One region of the Streptomyces chisholmiae genome, then DNA from elsewhere that is predicted to be linked to it. Evidence: riboswitches for the same ligand, from Rfam matches in the RefSeq annotation. Region 1 holds a riboswitch; each other region holds the start of a gene.
The links. Region 1 has a riboswitch for cobalamin ahead of RM844_RS04810 (ribonucleoside-diphosphate reductase subunit alpha). Riboswitches for the same ligand answer to the same signal wherever they lie in the genome.

Region 1 (6,040 bases):
GAAGGCGCCGTAGAAGAACAGCCCCTCGATGCAGGCGGCGAAGCAGATCAGGTTGAGCAGGAAACGCCGCCGGTCCGCCTTCGACTCCAGCTGCGCGATGTTCTCGACCGAGTCCATCCAGCGGAAGCAGAACTCCGCCTTCTCCCGGATCGACGGGATGTTCTCCACCGCGGCGAACGCGGCGGCCCGCTCGTCCGGATCGGGCAGGTAGGTGTCCAGCAGGGTCAGGTAGAACTGGACGTGCACGGCCTCCTCGAAGAGCTGCCGCGACAGGTACAGCCGCGCCTCCGGGGAGTTGATGTGCTTGTAGAGGGTCAGCACCAGGTTGTTGGCGACGATCGAGTCGCCGGTCGCGAAGAACGCCACCAGCCGCCCGATCAGGTGCTGCTCGCCGGGAGAGAGCTTGGCCAGGTCCGCCACGTCCGAGTGCAGGTCCACCTCCTCCACCGTCCAGGTGTTCTTGATGGCGTCCCGGTAGCGCTCGTAGAACTCGGGATAGCGCATCGGGCGCAGCGTCAGTTCGAAGCCCGGGTCCAGCAGGTTCTTCTGGCGGGCCGGGGTCGCGGGCTGGTCGGCCGACTGGCTCTGGGTGGGGACGGTCACTGGCATGCCTCGCAGGACTCGGGGTTCTCCAGGGAGCAGGCGACGGCCTGCTCGGGGACGGGGACGGTGGTGGCGACGGGGTCGGGCAGCACGGCTGCCGTGCTCGACCGGGCTGACTGCGCGATCCGGGTCGCCGGACGGGACCTGAGGTAGTAGGTGGTCTTCAGGCCGCGCTTCCAGGCGTACGCGTACATCGAGCTGAGCTTGCCGATGGTCGGCGCCGCCATGAAGAGGTTCAGGGACTGGCTCTGGTCCAGGTACGGGGTGCGGTCCGCGGCCATGTCGATCAGCGCCCGCTGCGGGATCTCCCAGGCGGTGCGGTAGAGCTCCCGCACCTCCGCGGGCAGCCCCGACAGCTCCCGCACCGAGCCGTTGGCCGCCCGCAGCGCCTGCCGCGTCTCCTCGTCCCAGCGGCCCAGCCGCTTCAACTCGGCGACCAGGTAGGTGTTCACCTGGAGGAACTCACCGCTGAGCGTCTCCCGCTTGAAGAGGTTGGAGACCTGCGGCTCGATGCACTCGTACACCCCGGCGATCGACGCGATGGTGGCCGTCGGCGCGATCGCCAGCAGCAGCGAGTTCCGCATGCCGCCGCGGGCGATCCGGGCCCGCAGCGCCTCCCAGCGCTCCGGCCAGGTGTGCGACACGTCCGCGAAGTGGTCCGGGTGCAGCACGCCCCGCGCGGTGCGGGTGTCCTCCCACGCCGCGTGCGGGCCGTGCCGCTCGGCCAGCTCGGCGGAGGTCTCGTAGGCGGCCAGCATCACCCGCTCGGCGATCCGGGTGGACAGCTCCCGGGCGGCCGGCGAGTCGAACGGCAGCCCCAGCCGGAAGAAGACGTCCTGGAGCCCCATCACGCCCAGGCCCACCGGGCGCCAGCGGGAGTTGGACGTCTCCGCCTGCTCGGTCGGGTAGAAGTTGATGTCCACCACCCGGTCCAGGAAGAGGACGGCGGTGCGGACCGTGGCGTCCAGCGCCGCCCAGTCCATCGTGCCGTCCTCGCCGAGGTGCGCGGCGAGGTTGACCGAGCCCAGGTTGCAGACGGCCGTCTGGTCGTCGTCGGTGACCTCCAGGATCTCGGTGCAGAGGTTCGACGAGTGCACCACGTTGCCGGGCCTGGCGGTCTGGTTGGCGGTGCGGTTGGCGGCGTCCTTGAAGGTCATCCAGCCGTTGCCGGTCTGCGCCAGGGTGCGCATCATCCGGGCGTAGAGCTGCCGCGCCGGCACCTGGCGCTGCGCCAGGCCCTTGGCCTCGGCGGCCCGGTAGGCGGCGTCGAACTCCTCGCCCCACAGGTCGGTCAGCTCCGGCACGTCCGCCGGTGAGAAGAGCGACCAGTCGCCGTCGGCGTCCACCCGGCGCATGAACTCGTCCGGGATCCAGTGCGCCAGGTTCAGGTTGTGGGTGCGCCTGGCCTCCTCGCCGGTGTTGTCGCGGAGTTCGAGGAACTCCTCGATGTCGGCGTGCCAGGTCTCCAGGTAGACACAGGCCGCGCCCTTGCGCCGGCCGCCCTGGTTGACCGCCGCGACCGAGGAGTCCAGCGTGCGCAGGAACGGCACGATGCCGTTGGAGGTGCCGTTGGTGCCCCGGATCAGCGAGCCACGGGCGCGCACCCGGCTGTAGGAGAGGCCGATGCCGCCGGCGTGCTTGGAGAGCCGGGCGATCTGGTGGTAACGCTCGTAGATCGAGTCCAGCTCGTCGGCCGGCGAGTCCAGCAGGTAGCACGAGGACATCTGGGGGTGCTTGGTGCCGGAGTTGAAGAGGGTGGGCGAGGACGGCAGGTAGGCCAGCGAGCTGGTCAGCCGGTACAACTCGGCGACCTGGGCCAGCGCCCGCGCCGAGTCGTCCGGCGCCAGGCCGCAGGCCACCCGCAGCAGGAAGTGCTGTGGCGTCTCGATGACCCGCCGCTCGATGGGGTGGCGCAGCAGGTAACGCGACTGGACGGTGCGCAGCCCGAAGTACTCGAACCGGTCGTCCGCGCCCTCGGCCACGGTGCGGTCCAGCAGCGCGTCCAACTCGGTGGCGTGCGCGCGGACGAACGCCGCCGTGCTGTCCCCGATCAGCCCCTCGCGGTGGCCGACGGCGATGGAGGCGGAGAAGCTCACCGCGCCCTGCCCGGCGGCCTCCGCCCGGATCTCCAGGGTGAGCAACCGGGCCGCCAGCCGGGAGTAGGCGGGCTCCTCGGCGATCAGACCGGCCGCCGCCTCGATGGCCAACTCCCGCAACTCGGCCTCGTCGGAACCGGGATGCCGGCCCCGCTCGACGGCGGCGGCGACCCGCGCGGGATCGGCGGCCGGCAGGTCGGCGGTGAGGTCGGCCAGGGTGCGCGTCAGCGCGGCTGTGGCCGGCTCTGCGGGGGCGGCGGGCGCGATGGTCACTCGGTGCTCTCCCTCGGGTGCGATGCGCTCCGAGGACGGGCCGAGACCGGAAGCGGGCATGGCTGTGCCAGGCATGGCAAACCGCTCCGCGTCCCTCGGCCCAGCCCTCGGGGCTTGGACGTGATCAGCTGTTGGCAGGCACTCGGACTCGTCATGGCAGGCGACAAGCAGGCCATGACACACCGTTGCGGGACAGTTCCGGACTCGCACCGGATTCCCCTGCGGCGACAGCGAGCACGAGCATACATCTTGTGCCGCTGCCAACGAGCAGCCCTATATGTTGTGTTCTCTGTCTCGTTGCGTCGGCAGTTCACCTGCGAACACCCGGGGCGTCGCCGGGGCCCGGCCGGGCCGGCCGCCGGGCCGGACGGGCGTGTGCAGTCGCGACCGACGCCGAGCCGCGACACGCCCAGGACCGGCCGCGCGCGGCGCGGCGCGCCCCCGTCGGCACGGGCCGACGGCGGCCAACTCCGCCGGCTTCGACGCTCGCCCACTCACCTTCATGAGTACCAGTCTGCGCTCCGGCACTGACACTCGGGGCGCCGCCGGGACCGCTTCCGGCCGATGAGAGGATCCTCCCCGGCCGGAGGTCGCGGGCCCGGGCCCGAGCCCGGCGAACACCTGCCTCCGGGCGGTGGGCCGGCCTTGGCGGGAGGGGGATCGTGGGGCGTGCACCGGGGTTGGCCCGCGGGCCGGACGGGCCCGGGCGCCGGGGCGCGGCGGGGAGGCCCGCCCGGACGCCCCATGGGCCGGGTGCGAGGCGGGGCGGCGTCGGAACGGCGAGCGGGGTCGGGCCGGCCGGCCGTGCCGAGCGCCGCCGAAATGGCTCAAACAACTGCCCGACGGGCCGCTGCGGTGTGTACCGGGCGAGGCGGTGGCCGGGGGAGTGGCACGGCGGCGCGGCCGTCGCCGACGGCGGTGGGCGTCGGGAAACGCCGGCCGGGTGGCCGCGGTTCGGCTAAGCGGTCGCTGGCCGCCGCGAGCTGCCCGGGCGGTGCCCGGAGTTCGCCACGGGGGCCGGGGCGCCGGCCGCGACACCGGCCGGGCCGGGCGGCGTTGGTCGCGGGGCGGCACGCCGCCACGCTGGCCGAGACCCGTCGTCCGCCCCGGCCCCGCGCCGAGGCCGGCTAACCGACGCCGCGGGCAGGGACGAGGGCAACGGCCGCGGTAACGGCGACGCCGGCGGCAGCGGCGGTGGTCAGCCGAGGATGCCGGCCCGGCGGGCGGCGACGAGCCACTCGGGGAACTCGGCCATCAACTGGTCGTAGAGCGCCTCGTCGGAGAAGGCCCGCGGGTTGGTGCCGGCGGCGAAGAAGCCCGCGTTGTCCACCACGCGGCGGGTCGGCACCGGGAGTTCGTCCAGCTTGCGGAGGAACGCGAAGTGCTTGGCCGCCGGATCGCCGAAGCCGACGAACTGCCAGAAGATCGGCAGCCGCGCGGCCTCGCAGAGCGCCTTCTCGGCGGCCGACCGGGAGGAGGGGCCGCCGTCCGTCTGGAAGATCACGAAGGCCGGCTCGCTGGCGCCCGAGGCCGTGTAGTGGTCGATCACGGCCCGCATCGCGAGGTGGTAGTTGGTCCGCCCCATGTGCCCGTAGGACTCGTTCAACGCGGCGATCCGGCCGCGGTGCGCGCCCAACGAGACCTCGGCTATGCCGTCCACCTCGGTGGAGAAGAAGACCACCGGCACCACCCCGTCGTCGTCCAGGTTGGCCGAGAGGGCCAGGGCCTGCTCCGCGAGGTGCTGGACGGTGCCGTCCTGGTAGCTGGGGCGCATCGAACCCGAGCGGTCCAACACCAGGTAGACGGCGGCTCGTTGACCGCCGAGGCCGAGCTTCGTCAGCGAGACGCGCGCGGACTCGTAGGCCTGGGCCAGCTCCTGGCCGCCCGCCGCCCGCACCTTCTCCAGACTGATCGCCGGCGTGTCCGGCATCGTCCCCACCCCGCTCTGTGTCTCCCCTGGCTCCCCCGCGTGATCGGGACGCTACCACGGGCCGCCGACAGTCAGGCGGGGCGGCGGGTGCCGGTGGTGAGGGTCAGTCGCGGTGCAGCACGAAGAAGCCGGCGCCCTGGTCGAGCACGGTGTAGCCGATCTTCGGATAGAGCTGGTCGGCGCGCCGCAGCATGCCGGCCGTCGTCATCCCCGGGTCGTAGTAGGCGACGTACTCGGGGGCCGGGACGGACGGGTCCCCGATCCAGAACACCCGTGCGCGGCCGGTGAGTTGCGCGATGGGCCGGACGTTGGCCGCCACCTCGGCGTCGTCCGGGACGGCCGCCAGCACCCGCTGGCCCTCCCGGGCGGTCGGGCCGGGCCGCCAGGTCTCGGCGTCGCCGAGGGTCGAGACCGGCAGCGAGCCGCCGAGGGCCAGCGTCGCGCCCAACAGCCCGGCGGGCAGGAAGCGGGCGTAGTCCCGCAGCGGGCGCCAGCTGGCGTGCCGGGCCCGGGCCAGCGCGTCCACCAGGGCCAGGGCGACCACCGGCATCAGTACCGCGCTGTAGTGGAAGTCCGTGCCCCAGTAGTGCGGTTCGTGGGACACGAAGCGCCAGCCGAGGGTCGGCAGGACGACCAGCAGCAGCGGGGAACGGAGCGCCAGCAGGCCGCTGGTGGGCAGCAACAGCCACACCAGGGTGCGGAGTTTCTCGCCCCAGCCGGCCGACAGCGCGCCGAGCGGCCCGCCGCCACCGCCCTCCTCGCTGAGCTTGGTCCAGTAGTCGTAGTCCCCCGCGTTGTTGAAGGCGGGGATCAGCACGGCCAGGGTCAGCGCGCAGAGGACGGCCCCGGCCGCGGCCACCAGCCCGGCCACCCGGGCGGCGCCGGGCGCCCGTCCGCGCGCGCGGAGCGCGACCACCAACGCGATGGCCGCCGTGGTCAGTCCGAGGTCCTCCTTGACCAGGAAGAGCGGCGACGACCAGGCCAGGGCGGCGTACCACCGCTCCCGCAGCAGTGCCTCCAGGGCGAAGGCGATCAGCGGCACGGCGAAGCAGATCTCGTGGAAGTCGAAGTCGACGGCCTGCTGGACGCCCCAGGACAGCCCGAAGACCACACCGAGGGCCAGCCCCCTGGCCTGGCC
Region 2 (6,040 bases), on a different contig from region 1:
GCCATCGCCTCGGCGGCCGGCAGACAGAACCCCTCGTACAGGGAGGGCACGCAGGCGAGTTGGGCGCCGCGCACCAGGTCGGCCAGCTCGGCGTCGCTGATGCCCTTGACGAACTCCACCGCCCGGCCCAGCCCGAAGCGTTCCAGGGCCTCGTGCACCGGCCCGGTGGTGGGCCGGTTGCCGACCACCACGAGGTGGGTGTCGGGGCGTTCGGTGCGCAGCTTGGCGAGCGCCTCGACGAGGTGGACCAGCCCCTTGAGCGGGGCGTCGGCGCTTGAGGTGGTGACGATCCGACCCGGCACCCTGGGCACCGCCGGGTCGGGGTGGAAGACCCGGGTGTCCGCGCCGATCGGCACCACCGCGACGCGGGCCTCGGCCACCCCGAAGTCCTCGACGATCTCCCGTCGTGAGGAGCTGGAGACGGTGAGCACGTGCGGCAGCCGGCGGGCCACCCGGCCCTGCATCCGGGTGAAGCCGTACCAGCGGCGCACCGCGTACCGGCGGCGCCAGCCCTCGGCGGCGGCCAACTCCAGCCGGCGGTCCACGGTGATGGGGTGGTGGATGGTGGTGACCAGCGGCAGGCCGAGCCGCCGGCTGCCCAACAGGCCGTAGCCCAGTGTCTGGTTGTCGTGCACCACGTCGAACTCGTGGCGGCGCGCGGCGAGTTCGCGGCGGGCGCGGAGGGAGAAGGTGAGTGGTTCCGGGAAGCCGCCGGTCCACATGGTGCCGACCTCCAGCAGGTCGATCCAGTCCCGGTACTCGCCGCGCCTCGGGGTGCGGAACGGGTCGGGCTGCCGGTAGAGGTCCAGGCTGGGCAGCCGGCGCAGGGTCACCCCCGGCTCCGGGTCCAGCTCGGGGTAGGGCTGGGCGCCGATCACCTCGACCTGGTGGCCCAGCGCGGCCAGCTCCCGGGAGAGGTGGCGGACATAGACCCCCTGACCGCCGCAGAACGGGTTCCCCTTGTAGCTGAGCAGCGCGATCCTGATCGGGCGATCCGCCCCGGCCTCCGCCGCCACACCCGCTCCCTCGGTCGTTCCGCACTGTCCTCACGCGCCGGCGCGTGCCGGCGCGTGCGTACCTACTCGCGGGTACGCACCCTACTCGCCCGTCGACGGGGGGAATTGCGGCGGGTGGGGCGATTATCACCCTGGCCGGGGGCGGACACCAGGCTGCCCCCCGGTCCGCGGCGCAGGGCGGCGCGGCGGGCGGGGCCCGGCCGGCGGGGGCGAGGACCGGCCAGGGCCGGCGGCCGGGGAAGCCCGGTCGTTCCCCGGCCGGCGCCCCGCCGGTGCCCTGGGCCGCGGGGTCAGCGCCGGCCGACGGTGGCCGAATCCAGGCCGTTAGAGTGACCCCCATCAGTTCACTCACGAGCGGGGGAAGCCGGTGCGAATCCGGCGCTGACCCGCAGCCGTGATCGCGACGCCCGTGGGCGCCCGCGTGAGCCGGAACGCCCGCCCGTGAAAGGCACTGGCTTCGGTCGCCGCCCGGCGACCGGCACCGTCGAGGAGTACGGCGTCGCGCCCGGTGCCGCTTGGCGCTGCGCGCGCCATGGCGGTCAACGCGCCGGCGGCCGGCACAGCGAAAGGCTTCCGCGTGTTCTTCCCCCGTAGCTCGGTCAGGGGCGCGCCGCACGGCGCGGCGCCCGACGCCGCCGACGCGCGCGCCCGGGCGCGGCGCCCGGCGTTCGCGCTGCCGACGGCCGTCGCGCTCGGCGCGCTGGCCGTCGGCGTGGCGGCGGCGCCGGCCGCGGTCGCCGACGAGACGGCACCGGTGCCGGCCGAGGCCCCCGACGGCCTCTTCGGCGACGCCGACCCGCAGTACGACGGCGTGTGGCGGCAGTCCTACGCGCTGCTGGCCCAGCACGCCGTGGGCCACGACACGGCGCCGGAGGCCGTCGACTGGCTGGTCCAGCAGCAGTGCGCGGACGGCTCGTTCCTCCCCTTCCGGGCCGACCCGGCCGAGCCCTGCGCCGACGTGACCGCGGCCGACTCCAACGCCACCGCGCTGGCCGTCCAGGCGCTCGCCGCCGTGGGCGGGCACCAGGACACGGTGGACGCCGGGGTGTCCTGGCTGGCCGGGGTGCAGAACGAGGACGGCGGCTGGGGCTTCAACCCGGGCGCCGCCAGCGACGCGAACTCCACCGCCGTGGTGGTCGGCGCCCTCGTGGCGACCGGCGCCGACCCGGCCGAGACCCGGCGGGACGGCAACTCGCCGTACAGCGCGCTCGGCACCCTGCAACTCGGCTGCGACGCGGCGGAGGACGAGCGCGGCGCCTTCGCCTGGCAGCCGGACCCGGAGTCGGGCGAGCTGTTCGCCAGCGACATGGCCACCGTGGACGCGGTGCTCGCCGCCTACGGCAGCGGGCTGCTGGTGGACCCGGAGACGCCACAGGCGCCGGTGACCCCGCTGGACTGCGCCGGCTCGACGGACGAGGGCGAGAGCACGGACGAGGGTGAGGGTGAGGAGGGCCGGGACGGCGCGGCCGACGGCACCGCCGCCCCCGACGAGGAGCCGAGCCCGCAGGCCCGGGCCGGGTCGGCCGGCGCCGCCCAGCTGGTCGAGGTGCTGGCGGACGGTGACGACCACCTGGTCTCCACGCCCCCGGGCGGGGAGCCGCAGCCCGACTTCGCCAGCACGGCGCGGTCGGTGCTGGCGCTGGCGGCCGGCGGTCACCGGGAGGAGGCCGAGGCGCCGCTGGAGTGGCTGCGCGCGCACCACACCGAGTGGGCCGACTACGCCCAGAACCCGACGGCGCTGGGCCTGCTGGTGCTGGCGGCGCACGCGACCGGCGGTTCGGCCGAGGACTTCGGCGGCACCGACCTGGTGGCCCAGCTCGGCCAGTTGGGCCCGGCGGCGGCCGACCAGAACGGCGCGGGCGAGGACGCCTCGGACGACGGCGGATCGAGCCCGGTGCCGTGGATCATCGGCGGCGGTCTGGTGATCGGCATCGGCATCGGCGCCCTGCTGAGCTTCCGCCGCCGTCCGGAGACGGACGCGGAGACGGGCCAGGAGGCGGACACCGACACCGACGCGGGCCCGGCGGACGGGCCGGCGGACGGCGCGGCGGCGGCCGGCGGCGAAGCGGCCGGGAACGGGGCCGCCGGTGGCACGGCGACGGCCGGCGGGGCCGCCGAGGCGGCGGACGCCGACGGTGACGCCGGGGCCGGCGGCGGGGCCGGGGCAGGCGATGGCGCCGACGCCGACGTTAGGACGGCGGCCGGCGAGGCAACCAGCGGCAAGGGCGCGGCCGATCAGACGACCGACGCCGAGGACGGGCGCGGCACGGACGCGGCCGGCCGGGAGGCCGGCGAGCGGCGGCCTGACCAGCCGTGAGTGACGGTCGGGCAGCCTCGACGGGTGGGGGCAGGACCGCCGGCCCCCACCCGCCCCACCGGCGCGCGGGCGCACCCGCGCGCCGGCTCGCACGCCTGCTGGTGGCGGGTCTGGCCGCGCTGCTGGTGGCCGCCCCGGCGGCGGTCGCCGCCGACACGACGGCCTACCGCTACTGGTCGTTCTGGACCTGGGACGCGGCCGAGGCCGGCTGGGTCTACGCGGCGGAGGGTCCCGGCACCGCCCGGCCCGCCGACGGGGCCCTCGTCGGCTTCCGGTTCGGCGTGGGCGCGGAGGCCGACGACCGGCGACAGCCGCGCGGTGACGCCGGGTTCGCCGACATCTGTGGCGCGGCGCCGGACGGGCCGAGCGTGGCGCTGGTGCTCGACTTCGGCACCGCCGCGGACGCGCCGGCCGGCGCCGAGCCGCCCGAACCGCGCGCGGAGTGCCTGCCGCTGCCGGACCGGGCGACGGTCGCCGAACTGCTGGCCGAGGCGGCGCCCCCGTTGCGCTACGACCAGGCGGGGCTGCTGTGCGGCATCGCCGGCTACCCGGAGCGGGGCTGCGGCGACGAGGTCGGCGACGGCGCCGACCAGGCCGCCGAGGGTGACGAGGCCGGCGGGGGCGGCTCGGCCACGGTGCCGCTGCTGGTCGGGGCGGCCGGGATCGGGCTGCTCGGGCTGGCCGGCTGGGCCCGCGCCCGGCGCCGTGCCGACTGAACCGGCCGGCGCCCGCCCGGCTCGCGGCCGGCTGCTGGGCGCGTTGCGCGCGCCGGTCGCGGCGCGCGGCAACGCGCTGCACGCCGGCGCGTGGTGGCTGTGGGCGCTGGGCCTGGCGACGGCCGCCTCCCGGACCACCAACCCGCTGCTGCTTGGCCTGCTGGTCGCGGTGGCCGGCTATGTGGTGGCGGCCCGCCGCACCGACGCCCCCTGGGCCCGGGCCTTCGGGCTGTTCCTGCTGCTCGGCGCCGTGGTGGTGGCGGTGCGGGTGCTCTTCGCGCTGCTGCTCGGCTCGCCGATCGGCGGGGCGCGGGTGCTGTTCACGCTGCCCGAGGTGCCGCTGCCGGAGTGGCTGGCCGGGGTGCGGCTGGGGGGCCGGGTGACGGCCGAGGCGCTGTACTTCGCGTTCTGCGACGGCCTCCGGCTGGCCACCCTGCTGATCTGTCTGGGCGCGGCGAACGCGCTCGCCGACCCGGCGCGGCTGCTGAAGTCGCTGCCGGGCGCGCTCTACGAGATGGGAGTGGCCGTGGTGGTGGCGATGCAGTTCGCGCCCCGGCTGGTCGGCGACCTGGTGCGAACGCGCCGGGCGCAACGGCTGCGCGGGCGCGCGGATCGGGGCGCGCGCTCCCTGGTGCGGGTGGCGCGTCCGGTGCTGGAGGGCGCGCTGGAGCGGGCGGTGGCGCTGGCCGCGGCGATGGACGCCCGGGGGTACGGGCGGACGGCCGCGGTGCCGGCGGGGGTGCGGCGCACCACGCACGCGTTGTTGCTGGGCGGGCTGTTCGGGGTCTGTGTGGGGAGTTACGGGCTGCTGGCGTCGGCGGGCGCCGGCTTCGGGCTGCCGCTGCTGCTCGCCGGGGCGCTGGCCGCCGGCGGCGGGCTGTGGCTGGGCGGCCGGCGGGGCGCGCGCACCCGGTACCGGCCGGACCGTTGGGGTGCCCGGGCCTGGCTGGTGTCGGCGGCGGGCGCGGCGGCCGCGGTCGGCGTGGTGCTGACCGGCGGCGCCGATCCGGCGGCGCTCAACCCGCCGGCCGTGCCGTTGACCGTGCCGGCGCTGCCGCTGACCGCGGCCGGCGCCGTGCTGCTGGGACTGGCCCCGGCGCTGGTCGCCCCGGTGCCGGCGGCCGGCCGGCGGGCCGGGCGCGGGGAGGTCGCGCGGTGATCCGGTTCGACTCGGTCTCGGTGCGCTACGCCGAGGACGCGGCACCGGTGCTGGCCGGGGTCGATCTGACGGTGCCGGAGGGCGAGTTGTGCCTGCTGGTCGGGCCCTCGGGAGTGGGCAAGTCAACGCTGCTCAACGCGGTCTGCGGGCTGGTGCCGCACTTCACCGGCGGGGTGCTCGGCGGCCGGGTCACGGTGGCCGGCCGGGACACCGCCGAGCACCCGCCGCGGGAGCTGGCCGACGTGGTGGGGACGGTGGGCCAGGACCCGCTGGCGCACTTCGTCACCGAGACGGTGGAGGACGAGCTGGCCTACGGGATGGAGTCGCTCGGCGTGCCGGCGGACGTGATGCGGCGGCGGGTGGAGGAGACGCTCGACCTGCTGGGGCTGGCCGAGCTGCGCGACCGGCGGCTGGACTCGCTCTCCGGCGGGCAGCGGCAACGGGTGGCGATCGGCTCGGTGTTGACGCCGCACCCCCGGGTGCTGGTGCTGGACGAGCCGACCTCGGCGCTGGACCCGGCCGCCGCCGAGGAGGTGCTGGCGGTGTTGCAGCGGCTGGTGCACGACCTGGGCACCACGGTGCTGCTGGCCGAGCACCGGCTGGAGCGGGTGGTGCAGTACGCGGACTCGGTGCTGCTGCTGCCGGGCGCGGGCCGGGCGCCGGTGCTGGGCGACCCGGCCGAGGTGCTGGCCCGGTCGCCGGTGCGGCCACCGGTGGTGCGGCTGGCCGAGGTGGCCGGCTGGTCGCCGGTGCCGCTCTCGGTGCGGGACGCCCGGCGGCGCGCCACCGGGCTCCGCGAGCGGCTCGCGAGCCGGCGCTCGCCGGCGCCGCG
Region 3 (6,040 bases), on a different contig from region 1:
TCCCCCACACTCCTGGAGTCGCCATGCCACGCCGTCACCCCCGAGGAGCCGATCCGACACCCCCCACCCGCCGCCGCACCGGCCGGCTGTTGGCCGCCGCCGTGCTGGCCGCCGCCGTCCCGCTGGGCGGGCTCGCCTGGTCGGCCGGCGCCGCCGAGGAGGAGACCGCCCGGCCGGCCGCGGTGCCGCTGGAGCAGCTGACGCTGGCCACCGAGCAGGTGGCGACGGGCCTGGCCAGGCCCACCGCGATCACCGCGCCGGACGACGGCAGCGACCGGCTGTTCATCACCGAGAAGCGCGGCACGATCCGGGTCCACGACCCGGCGACCGGCCTGGCCGACGAGCCGCTGGCCGACCTCACCGACGTGGTGACCGGCGCCGGCAACGAGCGTGGCCTGCTCGGCATCGAGGCCGCCCCGGACTTCGCCACCAGCCAGCTGCTGTACGTCGCCTACACCGCCCTGCCGGACGGCGACGTGACGCTGGCCCGCTACGACCTGGCCGCCGGCGACCTGGAGGTGCTGCTGTCCGAGCCGCACCCGCAGACCAACCACAACGGCGGCCAGCTGGCGTTCGGCCCCGACGGGTACCTCTACTGGGGCCTGGGCGACGGCGGCGGCGCGGGCGACCCGGACGGCAACGGGCAGCGCCTGGACACCCTGGCCGGCAGCGTCCTGCGGCTGGACGTCAGCCAGTCCTGCGGTGAACTCGCCTACTGCGTGCCGGCGGACAACCCGTTCGTCGACGAGGCCGGGGCGCGCGGCGAGATCTGGGCCTACGGGCTGCGCAACCCGTGGCGGTTCTCCTTCGACCAGGCCGACGGCTCGCTGTGGATCGGCGATGTCGGCCAGGGCGCCTGGGAGGAGGTCAACCACCTGGCGGCGGACGGCGGCGGGGCCAACCTCGGCTGGGCCTGCCGGGAGGGGTTGGCCGAGTTCGACCCGGGCCAGTGCCGGGAGGGCGCCACGCTGACCGACCCGGTCTTCACCTACGCCACCTCGACCGAGGGCTGCGCGGTGATCGGCGGGCACGTCTACCGGGGCGCCGAGTTCGCCGACCTGGCGGCGGGCACCTATGTGGCCACCGACTACTGCTCCAGCAGCGCGTGGGCGCTGCGCGCGGACGGTTCGGGCGACTACCAGTCCGCGGTGATCGGGGAGTTCCCGACCCAGGTGACCGCGTTCGGGGAGACCGTGGACGGCGAGCTGTACGTGGTCAACGACCTGCCCGGGCAGCTGCACCGGGTGACGTTCGCGGCGGCCGGCGCCGGGTAACCGGCGGGCCGGCGGGGCGCGTTCGGCCCGGTGCGCTCCCTCACGGGGGAGGCGCGCCGGGCCGCTTCCGTCACCCTGGGCCGTCGAACAGGTGCGCCCTGACTGGTCATATGGGCGGGTTTTCTCTACTCTTGAAAAGATTCCGTCAAGGACGGATGGACAACTCAGCGCGTCTGGTGCGGGGGAAGTCCGGTGCGAATCCGGCGCTGACCTGCAACCGTGAGCGGCGTTCCCCCCAGGGGCGCCGCGAGTCGGAACACCCGGCCGTTCGCGTGGTTTCGCTTCTCACTGTCATGGTTCGCAGCGTGGAGCCCACAGCCCCGGCTGGCCGGCCCCCGCCGCTCGCGTCACGCGTGCGCCGGGGTTTTTCGTGCCCGCGCCGGACGCGTCGGGGGTCACGCGTCGGACCTGGGAAAGGTCAGGTCCCCGATGGCACGCCGTTCCGCCGGCGCCGCCGCGCTCGGCGCGCTGCTGACTCTGCTCGCCGCCCTGTTGGGCCCCGTCGGGGCCGCTTCGGCGGCGGCGCCCGCGCCGGCCAGGCCGGCCGCCGGGACGCCCGGCCACTGCCCGGACGCGTCCGGGGTGACCGTGGTGGTGGACTTCCGCGAGCTGGGCGGCGGCCGGGTGGTGCGCTGCGCCCCGGGGCCACAGGCGGACGGGCTGGCCGCGCTGCGCAACGCCGGCTTCGAGGTGACCGGCACCAACCGCTGGGGCGACTCCTTCGTCTGCCGGATCAACGGCCGCCCCGGCGCCGACTCCGAGCCCTGCGTGGACACCCCGCCGGCCACCGCCTACTGGTCGTACTGGCACGCGGACAACGGCGAGAACTGGACCTACAGCCAGCGCGGCGCGACCTACCGCACGCCGGCCGAGGGCACCTTCGAGGGCTGGTCGTTCTCGCTGGACGCGGACGAGGGCTCGGCCCCGCCGCCCGGCGTCGCCGCCCAGCGGCCGGCCGACGGCGGCTCGGGCGGGGCCGACTCCGGTGGCTCGGGCGGCGGCTCGGCCAGCGGCGGCTCGGGCTCCGGCGGCTCGGGGGGTGCGGGGGGCTCCGGCGGCGGCTCGGACGGCGGCGGCGCCGGGAGTGCCGGCGGCTCCGGCGGCGCGGCCACCGGCGGCTCCGGCTCGGGCGGCGCGGACGGCTCAGGCGGCGCGGACGGCGACGGGGGCCGGGCGCCGGAGCGGGACCAGGAGGCGCCGGAGCCGGACGGCGCCGAGGAGAACGCCGAGCCGGGCGACGAACCGACCGACGAGCCCACCGAGGACGCCGACGAGGACCCGGCGGCCGAGGACGGCACCGAGGTCGGGGCGGCGCCCCAGCCCACCGAGGCGGCCGAGTGGTCGGGCAGCGACGAGGAGTTCGCCCGGGAGCAGGCCGCCAGGGACGACTCCGGCGGCCCGTCCACCGGCACCCTGGCGACGTTCGGCCTGCTGGCCGTGCTGCTCGGCGCCGGCGGCCTCACCGCCTGGCGGCGGCGCCGCGCCGCGGCGGGCCCGGCCGGCACGGCCGACGCCGACGAGCGACCGACCGATGACCGGTGACGGGCGTCGGGCTCGCGGCCGGGCGGCTCGCCCGGCCGCTGCCCCGGGCGCTGCACCCGGGCGCCTGGTGGCTGTGGGCGCTCTGCCTGGCCGTGGTCGCCAGCCGCACCACCAACCCGCTGCTGCTGGCCTGCCTGATCGCGGTCGCCGGGCTGGTGGTGGCGCGTCGCCGCGGGGACGCGCCCTGGGCTCTGTCCTTCCGGATGTACCTGGTCTTCGGCGCGGTGATCGTCGCTCTGCGGGTCCTCTTCCGGATCGTCTTCGGCGGCGGGGGCGGCGAGACGGTGCTGCTCACCCTGCCGGAGATCCCGCTGCCCGAAGCGGCGGCCGGCATCCGGCTGTTGGGGCCGGTGGCCGCCGAGGAGGTGCTCGGTGGGGCGTATGACGGGCTGCGCCTGGCGGCCATGGTGATCTGCGTGGGCGCGGCGAACGCGCTGGCCAACCCCAAGCGGCTGCTGAAGACCCTGCCGGGCGCGCTGCACGAGATCGGCACCTCCGTCGTGGTGGCGCTCAGCGTGGCGCCGCAGCTGGTGGAGAGCGTCGGCCGGGTGCGCCGGGCCCGGCGGCTGCGCGGCGCGGCCGGCAAGGGCCGGCAGGCGGTGCGCGGCATCCTGATCCCGGTCCTTGAGGACGCGCTCAGCCGGTCGTTGGCGCTGGCCGCCGCGATGGCCTCGCGCGGCTACGGCCGGACCGGCGCGCTGGCCGGCGGCCGGCGGGCGCTGGTCGGCACGCTGGTGATCGGCGGCCTGCTCGGGGTCTGCGCCGGGCTGTACGGGCTGTTGGACGGCTCGGCGCCGCCGGCGCTCGGGCTGCCGCTGCTGCTGGCCGGGCTGGCCGTCGCGGTGCTCGGGCTGGCCGCCGGCGGGCGCCGGGTGCGCCGCACCGGGTACCGGCCCGACCGCTGGCGCGGCGCCGAACTACTCACCGTGGGCAGCGGGTTGGCCGCCGCCGCGGTGATGCACCTGGCCACCAGGATCGATCCGACCGACATCTACCCGTCGCTGACGCCGCTGAGTTGGCCGGAGGTGGCGCCGCTGCCCCTGCTGGCGGTGCTGCTCGGGCTGCTGCCCGGCTACCTCACGCCGCCCCCACCGCCCGCCGAGGTGAGCTGAGTGATCGACTTCGAGGCGGTGACCGTCCACTACCCGGACGCGCCGGAGCCCACCCTGCGGGACGTCGGACTGCACCTGGCCGAGGGCGAGTTGTGCCTGGTGGCCGGCCGGACCGGGGTGGGCAAGTCAACGCTGCTCGGCGCGGTCAACGGGCTGGTGCCCCGGTTCACCGGCGGCCGGCTGGCCGGCCGGGTCACGGTGGCCGGGCAGGCCACCGACCAGCGCCCGCCGCAGGAGTTCGCGCACCTGGTGGGAGTGGTCGGCCAGGACCCGCTGGCCGGCTTCGTCACCGACACGGTGGAGGAGGAACTCGCCTACGCGATGGAGCAGTTGGCCATCGCTCCCGAGGTGATGCGGAAGCGGGTCGAGGAGACCCTCGACCTGCTGGGCATCGCCGAGCTGCGGCACCGGGCGCTGCGCACCCTCTCCGGTGGACAGCAGCAACGGGTCGCGATCGGCGCGGTGTTCACCACCCACCCGCAGGTGCTGGTGTTGGACGAGCCGACCTCGGCGCTCGACCCGACGGCCGCCGAGGAGGTGCTGGCCGCCGTGCTGCGGCTGGTGCACGACCTGGGCACCACCGTGGTGATCGCCGAGCACCGGATGGAGCGGGTGCTCCAGTACGCCGACCGGCTGCTCTACCTGCCGGGCGACGGCACGGTCCGGGACGGCGCCCCGGGCGAGCTGCTGCCGGAGATGGAAGTGGCGCCACCCGTCGTGGAGTTGGGGCGGGTCGCCGGCTGGCGGCCGCTGCCGCTCTCGGTGCGCGACGCCCGCCGGCACGCGCCGGCGCTGCGCCGCCGGCTGGCCGGCCGGCAACCGGCGGCGGCCCACCGGGCCGGCGCGCCGGCCGCGCTGACCGCCGAGCGGGTCAGCGTCGCCTACGGCCGTAAGGTCGCGGTCCGGGAGGTGGACCTGACGCTGCGGGCCGGCGAGGTGACCGCCCTGATGGGGCGGAACGGGTCCGGCAAGTCCTCGCTGCTGTGGGCGCTCCAGGGCTCGGGCCCCCGACACGCGGGCCGGGTGCGGGTGGCCGGCGACGACCCGGCCGAGCAGGACCCGCGGCGGGCCAGGGCGCTGGTCGGGCTGGTGCCGCAGACCGCGGCCGACCTGCTCTACCTCCAGACGGTGGCCGCCGAGTGCGCGCAGGCGGACGCCGAGTCCGAGGCCGAACCCGGGCACTGCCGCGCCCTGTTGGACCGGTTGGCGCCCGGGGTGCCGGCCGCCGCGCACCCGCGCGACCTCTCCGAGGGGCAGCGGCTCGCCCTGGTGCTGGCCATCCAACTCACCGCCGCGCCGGCGGTGTTGCTGCTGGACGAGCCCACCAGGGGCCTGGACTACGACGCCAAGCGGGCGTTCGGCCGACTGGTGCGCCAACTCGCCGACGAGGGCGGCTCGGTGCTGATCGCCACCCACGACGTGGAGTTCGTCGCCGCCACCGCCGACCGGGTGGTGGTGCTCGCCGACGGCGACCTGGTGGCCGACGGGCCGACCGCCGAGGTGGTCTGCGCCTCCCCGGCGTTCGCCCCCCAGGTGGCCAAGGTGCTGCGGCCGGATCCGTGGCTGACCGTCGCCCAGGTGGCGACCGCGCTGGCCGAGGCCGGGCCGGCGGCCGTGGCCGAGGACGGGACCGGGACTGGACCCACGGTCGCCACCGGGTCCGGAACCGGGCCCACCGCCGCCACCGGGTCCGCGACCGGGCTCGGGACCGGGGAGGCGGTGTCATGAGCCCCGCGGAGCTGCCGCGGCGGGCCACCGCGCTGCGGGTGGGGCCGCGTGCCGCCGTGGTGTTGGCGTTGGCCAGCCTGATCGGGCTGGCCATGTTCTGCTGGCCGCTGCTGGTGCCGCCCGAGCCGCAGGCGGTGGCGCACGCCGACCAGGCGCCGCTGCTCTTCGTGCTGCTGCTGCCGGTGATCCTGGCACTGGTGCTGGCGGAGATCTCCGAGGGCGGCATCGACCCCAAGGCCCTGGCGCTGCTCGGGGTGTTGGCCGCGGTCAACGCCGCGCTGCGCCCGCTTGGCGCCGGCACCGCCGGCATCGAGACGGTGTTCTTCCTGCTGGTGCTCGCCGGCCGGGTCTTCGGCCCCGGCTTCGGCTACGCGCTGGGCACCG

Region 2: another riboswitch for cobalamin. It lies ahead of RM844_RS10635 (prenyltransferase/squalene oxidase repeat-containing protein); the one in region 1 lies ahead of RM844_RS04810 (ribonucleoside-diphosphate reductase subunit alpha).
Region 3: another riboswitch for cobalamin. It lies ahead of RM844_RS09215 (hypothetical protein); the one in region 1 lies ahead of RM844_RS04810 (ribonucleoside-diphosphate reductase subunit alpha).

What each region holds. Positions count from the first base shown of each region.
Region 1 covers NZ_JAVREO010000002.1:430,726-436,765, forward strand. Annotated here, with positions in the region: gene RM844_RS04805 (ribonucleotide-diphosphate reductase subunit beta) at 1-609, opposite strand, end outside; gene RM844_RS04810 (ribonucleoside-diphosphate reductase subunit alpha) at 600-2,972, opposite strand; cobalamin riboswitch at 3,089-3,252, opposite strand; gene RM844_RS04815 (vWA domain-containing protein) at 4,171-4,902, opposite strand; gene RM844_RS04820 (DUF2079 domain-containing protein) at 5,006-6,040, opposite strand, start outside.
Region 2 covers NZ_JAVREO010000005.1:231,743-237,782, forward strand. Annotated here, with positions in the region: gene RM844_RS10630 (glycosyltransferase family 4 protein) at 1-1,016, opposite strand, end outside; cobalamin riboswitch at 1,340-1,473, shown strand; gene RM844_RS10635 (prenyltransferase/squalene oxidase repeat-containing protein) at 1,594-3,333, shown strand; gene RM844_RS10640 (SCO2322 family protein) at 3,435-4,049, shown strand; gene RM844_RS10645 (energy-coupling factor transporter transmembrane component T) at 4,039-5,208, shown strand; gene RM844_RS10650 (ABC transporter ATP-binding protein) at 5,205-6,040, shown strand, end outside.
Region 3 covers NZ_JAVREO010000004.1:397,204-403,243, reverse strand. Annotated here, with positions in the region: gene RM844_RS09220 (PQQ-dependent sugar dehydrogenase) at 24-1,274, shown strand; cobalamin riboswitch at 1,395-1,556, shown strand; gene RM844_RS09215 (hypothetical protein) at 1,704-2,816, shown strand; gene RM844_RS09210 (CbiQ family ECF transporter T component) at 2,813-3,928, shown strand; gene RM844_RS09205 (ABC transporter ATP-binding protein) at 3,929-5,656, shown strand; gene RM844_RS09200 (ECF transporter S component) at 5,653-6,040, shown strand, end outside.